Regions from separate parts of the Mesorhizobium sp. WSM4976 genome, predicted to be linked through region 2. Evidence: predicted binding sites of a transcription regulator. Region 2 holds the regulator's gene; each other region holds the start of a gene.
The links. The regulator PhoB, encoded in region 2, activates phosphate uptake and scavenging genes when phosphate is short. The targets are predictions, from matches to a motif close to TGTCATNNANCTGTCAT.
Positions count from the first base shown of each region.

Region 1 (2,268 bases), on a different contig from region 2:
GCGGTCGAGCACCTTGTCGGCAGACCCGAAACGGTCCCTGGCCGTGAACTGCTGGTGCCAGTAGGGGTACAGCACCGGCGGTCGGCTGACCGCGTCAAGGCGTTGCCGCTCCTCTTCGGTGAGGGAAAGGCTTGCCGCGGCGAGATTGTCCTTGAGCTGCGTCTCGTTACGGGCACCGATCACGAGTGAGCTGACGGCCGGACGGCCGAGCAGCCAGGCCAGCGCCACCTGCGCCCCTGAAATGCCGCGCGCCTTGCCGATCTCGTTGAGCACGTCGACGATGCGCCACAGCCGGTCCTCGTCGCGGATCGGCGGCTCCGTCCAGCCGCCGATCTGGCGCGCGGTCGGGCTGTCGCGATGATATTTGCCGGAGAGTAGGCCGCCCGCCAGCGGACTCCAGACCAGCACGCCTAGGCCCTGGTCGACCGAGATCGGCAGCAGTTCATATTCGGCCTCGCGCGCTTCCAGCGTGTAATGGATCTGCTGGGTGACGAAACGGGCCTGGTGGCGGCTGTCGCTGGCGGCAAGTGCCTTCATCACCTGCCAGCCGGACCAGTTGGAGCAGCCAATGTAGCGGATCTTGCCTTGGTTGACCAAAGTGTCGAGCGCCGCGATCGTCTCCTCGACCGGGGTGAGCCCGTCCCACTGATGGACGAAATAGATGTCGATGACATCGGTTCTGAGCCGCTTCAGGCTCTTTTCGCATTCCCGAATGAGATGGTGCCGCGACAGACCCTCGTCATTTGGGCCTGTGCCGATGCGCATGCGCGCCTTGGACGCGATCAGCACGTCGTTCTTGCGCTTGCCGCCGAGCGCCTCACCGATGATCTCCTCCGACAATCCGTTCGAATAGACATTCGCGGTGTCGATGAGGTTGATGCCGGTATCGATGCAGGTATCGATGATGCGCCTCGCTTCTGAAAGATCGGAGTTGCCGACAGCGGCGAACGGGCCAGTGCCGCCGAAGGTCATGGTGCCGAGGGTCAATGTCGAAACCTTGAGGCCGGAGCGGCCAAGGGTGCGGTATTCCATGTCGGGTCCTCGCGATTTTGTTTTGGAGAGCCGCCGCAGCGGGCGCGGCAAAGAGGCAAGGGGATTTGTAGGACAATTTGAGCTGCTTGTCGCCCCGCTATCGATACGGGCCGATCACATATCTTCTATCGAGGCTGGGCTGATCGCCTTGCAATAAAACCGTCATCGCGCCTCTGTATCTCAGTCGGCTTACGGAGTGGCGTATCCGGCCGGAGCCGCGGCGCAATTCCGAAGCGGTGATGGCTGACAGGCGACGGAGCTGCGCGATGAATGAGGTGAATCCGAATTCCGGGGGGAAGGACTGGCTCGAAGCCGAGCTCGAGGACACGCTCGACGAGGACTATGAGCTGGAGCTTTCCGAACCGGCGCTCTCGCTCGAGATCGCCAAGATCTACAAGAAGTCGCATCCGCCTTCCATCGAGCGGATGACCTACTTTCGCGAGCTGCTGAGGCTCCAGTCCGAACTGATCAAGCTGCAGTCCTGGGTCGCCTACCACAAGAAGAAGCTGGTGGTGATCTTCGAGGGCCGCGACTCCGCCGGCAAGGGCGGCGTCATCAAGCGCATCACGCAGCGGCTCAACCCCCGCATCGCGCGCGTGGTGGCGTTGCCGGCGCCGACCGAGCGCGAAAAGTCGCAATGGTATTTCCAGCGCTACGTGCCGCATCTCCCCGCCGGCGGCGAGATCGTGCTGTTCGATCGCTCCTGGTACAACCGCTCCGGCGTCGAGCGGGTGATGGGATTTGCCAATGCGGATCAGGTCGAGGAGTTCTTCCGCGACGTTCCGGAATTCGAACGCATGCTGGTCCGCTCCGGCATCACGCTCGTGAAATACTGGTTCTCGATCACCGACGAGGAACAGCAGATGCGCTTCCTGATGCGCATCCATGACCCGATGAAGCAGTGGAAGCTGTCGCCGATGGATCTGCAGTCACGCGTGCGCTGGGAGCAGTACACCAAGGCCAAGGAAGAGACATTCGCCCGCACCAACATCAAGGAGGCGCCCTGGTTCATCGTCGAGGGCAACGACAAGAAGCGCGCGCGGCTGAACTGCATCGACCACCTGTTGCAACAGGTGCCATATGAAGACGTGCCACATGAGGAGATCACGCTGCCGGAGCGCGTCTTCAACCCCTCCTATGAGCGTCAGGTGCTGCCGCGCGAGCTTTACGTGCCGGAGAAATATTGAGCCATCTTCCCCTTCTCCCACAAGGGGGAGAGCCTAGCCTACGCCCGTC
Region 1 is NZ_JARTVT010000014.1:36,556-38,823, reverse strand. It holds gene P9272_RS18155 (aldo/keto reductase) at 1-1,032, opposite strand, end outside; gene ppk2 (polyphosphate kinase 2) at 1,299-2,219, shown strand; gene P9272_RS18145 (dihydrofolate reductase family protein) at 2,258-2,268, opposite strand, start outside.
Region 1: ppk2 (polyphosphate kinase 2) is a predicted target of PhoB. The motif match lies at 1,182-1,198, and genes of this name have one in related genera.

Region 2 (2,268 bases):
ACATGATACATCGTCCGGGCGGCGCGCTTTGCCGCTGCGGGCGCCGCGGCTGCGTCGAGGCCTATGCCGGCAATTACGCGATCTGGCGCAGCGCCATGGGGATAAGCGAGGACGCCGCGCCAATCGACATCGGCGACGCCGACATGCGCGCGCTGGCTGCAAAGGCCCGGCAGGAGGACGGCCCCGAGCGGGAGGCTTATCGCCGGGCCGGCGAGGCGCTGGGCTTCGGTTTGGGCAGCCTGTTCGCCCTTATCGACCCTGCGCCTGTCGCTATGGTCGGCGTCAGCGCGGCCGCCTTCGACCTTATCGAGCCGGCGCTGAGGGAGGCGATCGCCCGGACCGCCGGCGGCCAGCACTCGAGCTCGATCTCCTTCGACACCGAGCCGAACGAGCTGCCGCTGATCCGCGAAGGCTGCGCCATGCGCGCGTTGACCTTCGTCGACCAGGAGATTTTCGCGCCGGGCGTCCAGGCGAGAACTGACGCGGCGGGGAAGAACGTGGCCTGAGCGCGTTTCCGATTCGCCGGAGATCAGCGAAGGCCTTTGAGCTTCGTCATTTCGGAGCGAAGCAGGAGCGAAGCTCCGTCGCGGAGACCCTGGAATCCGTGCCGTTACCTTGATCGTAGGGCGCAGCGGCGAAAAATCCGGACCGTCGCAACGCTTCGAGCCGCAGCATGGATCCGCGGGTCTGCGCCGAGTCGCTGCGCTCCTTGCTCCGCCCGTTGGTTGACGACGCACAAGCGTCTCGGCTACCCACCAGCGTGGATGCTGGAAGTGCCTGCCCCGTCACCACTTTGGCACCGTATCCTACTCCTCGCGGATGGCGTAACCCGCCCCGCGAATGGTGCGGATGACGTCCGGCATGCGGCCGTTGTTGACGGCCTTGCGCAGGCGGCCGACATGGACGTCCACCGTACGCTCGTCGATATAGATCGTCTCGCCCCAGACATTGTCGAGCAGTTGGCTGCGCGAGAACACGCGGCCGGGATGCCGCATCATGAATTCGAGCAGGCGGAACTCGGTCGGGCCGAGCCTGATCTCGCTCTTCTTGCGGTAGACGCGATGCGATTCGCGGTCGAGCACGATGTCGCCGACCTTGAGCACGCTGGACAGCACCTCAGGCTTGGCGCGGCGCAGCAGCGCCTTGACGCGCGCCATGAACTCCGGCGTCGAGAACGGCTTGACCAGATAGTCGTCGGCGCCGGTGGACAAACCTCGAACCCGATCGCTTTCTTCACCGCGCGCTGTCAGCATGATGATCGGCAGCCGCTCGGTTTCGGGCCGCATCCTGAGACGCCGGCAGAGCTCGATGCCTGAGACCGCCGGCACCATCCAGTCGAGCACGAGCAGGTCGGGAACGTTTTCCTGAAGGCGGATTTCGGCCTCGTCGCCGCGGGTCACCACTTCCACCTGGTAACCCTCGGATTCGAGATTGTAGCGGAGCAGCACCCCCAGCGGCTCCTCGTCCTCCACCACCATGATGCGTGGCGCGATCATCGGGGTAACCTTTTCCCTCAGGCGGCCGGCGCCGACATTGCCGTCTCGTCCTGCTTCGGACGGTTGGCGGGCAATTGCGTGCCGGTCAGCACATAATAGGCGTTCTCGGCGATGTTGGTCACATGGTCGCCGATGCGTTCGAGATTCTTGGCGCAGAATAGAAGATGCGTGCAAGGGGTGATGTTGCGCGGGTCTTCCATCATGTAGGTCAACAGCTCGCGGAACACCGAGGTGTATTTGACGTCGATGCGTTCGTCATCGTTGCGAAGCTTGGCCAGCGCCGCGGCATCGCCCACCGTATATTCCTGGATCACGCCCTGGACCTGGATCAGCACCAGCTGCGCCATGGAATCGATCGAATGCGTGAGGTCGCGCGGGGCGGTGCTGACGCCGACCGACCCGACGCGCTTGGCGATGTTCTTGGCGAGATCGCCGATGCGTTCGAGGTCGCCCGCCATGCGGATCGAGCCGACCACGTGGCGAAGATCGTCCGCCATCGGTTGGCGCTTGGCGATCAGCGTGATGGCGCGGTCGTCAAGCTCGCGCTGACGCGCATCCATGATGGCATCGTCGGAGACGACGCGCTGCGCCAGCGCATTGTCGCTTTCGAGCAGGGCCCTGGTCGAGCCGCCGACCATGGAGCCGGCGAGATCGCCCATGTCGGTGATGAGCCGGCTGATCTGCCTCAGATCCTCGTCGAAGGAGGCGACGGTATGTTCGGCCATGATTTTGTCCTCGTATGAACTCAGCCGAAGCGGCCGGTGATGTAGTC
Region 2 is NZ_JARTVT010000021.1:123,761-126,028, forward strand. It holds gene P9272_RS24585 (ROK family protein) at 1-506, shown strand, start outside; gene phoB (phosphate regulon transcriptional regulator PhoB) at 807-1,496, opposite strand; gene phoU (phosphate signaling complex protein PhoU) at 1,514-2,221, opposite strand; gene pstB (phosphate ABC transporter ATP-binding protein PstB) at 2,242-2,268, opposite strand, start outside.

Region 3 (2,268 bases), on a different contig from region 2:
TCTGCTGAGGCGCGGCCGCCAGGAGGTCGATACGCTGTCGCGCGAGACCGGGGAGACGTCCGAGCTCTGCATGCTGCAGAGCGGTCGCTACACCATCATCCATTCAAGCCCGGGAACCAGGCCGTTCCGCATCAGCTCGGCCACCGGCCTGCAGATCCCACTGCCATGGACTGCTTCGGGGCGGTTGCTGCTGGCCGGTCTTGATCGCAGCCGAATCGAGGCGATGGTCACGGAAGACGATCTCGTGCTGCCGGACGGCCGCAAGATAGAGATCGATGACTTCATCGATGACATCGCTCGGGCGCGCGTCACCGGCTATTGCGTCACGTCGGGCCTGGTCGATGCTTACACCAAATGCCTGGCGGCGCCCGTGTTCTCGGCGCCTGGCAGGGTCGAGGCGACGATGTGCCTGGTGGTGCCGATCGACACGTCGGAGGCGCGAACAGGCGAATTGGTCGCGCTGCTGCGCGAGCGGGCCGCCCGGCTTTCGATCTCTTAAAAGCATGTCTCCGGGGAAGCTACCCGCTCAGGCGATGATGTCGGGAATGATGCGGTCTTCCAGCGCCGACAGCCGGTCTTTCAGCATCAGCTTCTTCTTCTTCATTCGCTGAATCTGAAGCGGGTCGCAGCCCGTGGCGATCATCGCGTTTATAGCGGCGTCGAAATCGGCGTGTTCTTGTTTGAGCCGGGAATATTCGAGGCGTATTTCAGCCTGTTCCTGTTCGGACATTATCTACCGTCTGCGTATGCATCGCCCAATCGGGCTGTCTGGGCGGGACCGTTTGGGTTTGTGACTTGTTGGTCTGAGGCCGGCGCGCAGCCCTTATCACATTTCACTTTGTCGTGGAATGCTACCACGTGTCATTCGACATAGAGATCGGTTGGTGGCAAACTGTCATGGTGCCGTCACAGTCGCAACCTGCGGTGGACGTGCCTGCGACGGCTGCAATCGAGGAAACCATGAAAGGGAGAACCAATCATGTCTCTTGCATCCCATCTTGATGAGTTGCAGCGGAAACACGGTGATATCGAGCGCGAGCTTACCGACGCGATGAACCATCCTTCGGTAGACGACCTCGAAATCGTGAATCTCAAGCGACGCAAGCTGGCAATCAAGGACGAGATTGAAAAGCTGAAGGCTAGCCCGACGACACACTGAAGCTCCTCCAGGCACCATCGCCGCAACCCGCCGCGGTGAAACTTCCGGTGGCAAGAAATGCCACCGGCATGGTGCTTTTTAACTGAAATCGGTGGAAAGTTCGGTCGCGGATCTCGCGATCGGCAGAGCTGGCATTTTTCGCGTGGCGGCTGCGGATTTGCCAACCTCGCCTGCCGCCTGCCATTGACAAGCCATCTTTGCTCCGCCACCTCATGCCCGGAACTTTCAGATGAAGGCGGCCGGCATGACCGGATATTTCTCTTCTCCCTTTCCGCGGCGCACGTCGGTCCGCGTGTCGGTCGGCGGCGTGATGGTCGGCGGCGGCGCGCCTGTCGTCGTGCAGTCGATGACCAACACCGACACCGCCGATGTCGACCAGACCGTCGCCCAGGTTGCGGCGCTGCATCGCGCCGGCTCGGAAATCGTGCGCATCACGGTCGACCGCGACGAGAGCGCGGCGGCGGTTCCGCGCATCCATGAGCGACTGTTGCGGCTCGGCATCGATGTGCCGCTGGTCGGCGACTTCCATTATATCGGCCACAAGCTCTTGGCCGATCATCCGGCCTGCGCCGAGGCGCTGGCGAAATACCGCATCAATCCCGGCAATGTCGGCTTCAAGGACAAGAGGGACCGCCAGTTCGCGGCGATCGTCGAGATGGCGATCAGGCATGACAAGCCGGTGCGCATCGGGGTCAACTGGGGCTCGCTCGACCAGGAGCTGCTGACCCGGTTGATGGACGACAACCAGGCGAAGGGCTCGCCGCTCACCGCGCAGGAGGTCACCCGCGAGGCGATCGTCCAGTCGGCGATCCTGTCGGCCGAGATGGCGGAAGAGATTGGGCTCGGCCGCGACAAGATCATCCTGTCGGCCAAGGTCAGCGGCGTGCAGGACCTCATCGCCGTCTATACCGAGCTAGCGACACGCTCCGATCACGCCCTGCATCTGGGCCTGACTGAAGCCGGCATGGGCACCAAGGGCATCGTCGCCTCGTCCGCCGCCATGGGTATTCTTCTGCAGCAGGGCATCGGCGACACGATCCGCATCTCTCTGACCCCGGAGCCGAATGGCGACCGCACGCGCGAGGTGCAAGTGTCGCAGGAACTGCTGC
Region 3 is NZ_JARTVT010000011.1:31,223-33,490, forward strand. It holds gene P9272_RS14990 (IclR family transcriptional regulator) at 1-499, shown strand, start outside; gene P9272_RS14995 (DUF465 domain-containing protein) at 527-730, opposite strand; gene P9272_RS15000 (YdcH family protein) at 980-1,159, shown strand; gene ispG (flavodoxin-dependent (E)-4-hydroxy-3-methylbut-2-enyl-diphosphate synthase) at 1,404-2,268, shown strand, end outside.
Region 3: P9272_RS15000 (YdcH family protein) is a predicted target of PhoB. The motif match lies at 894-910, and genes of this name have one in related genera.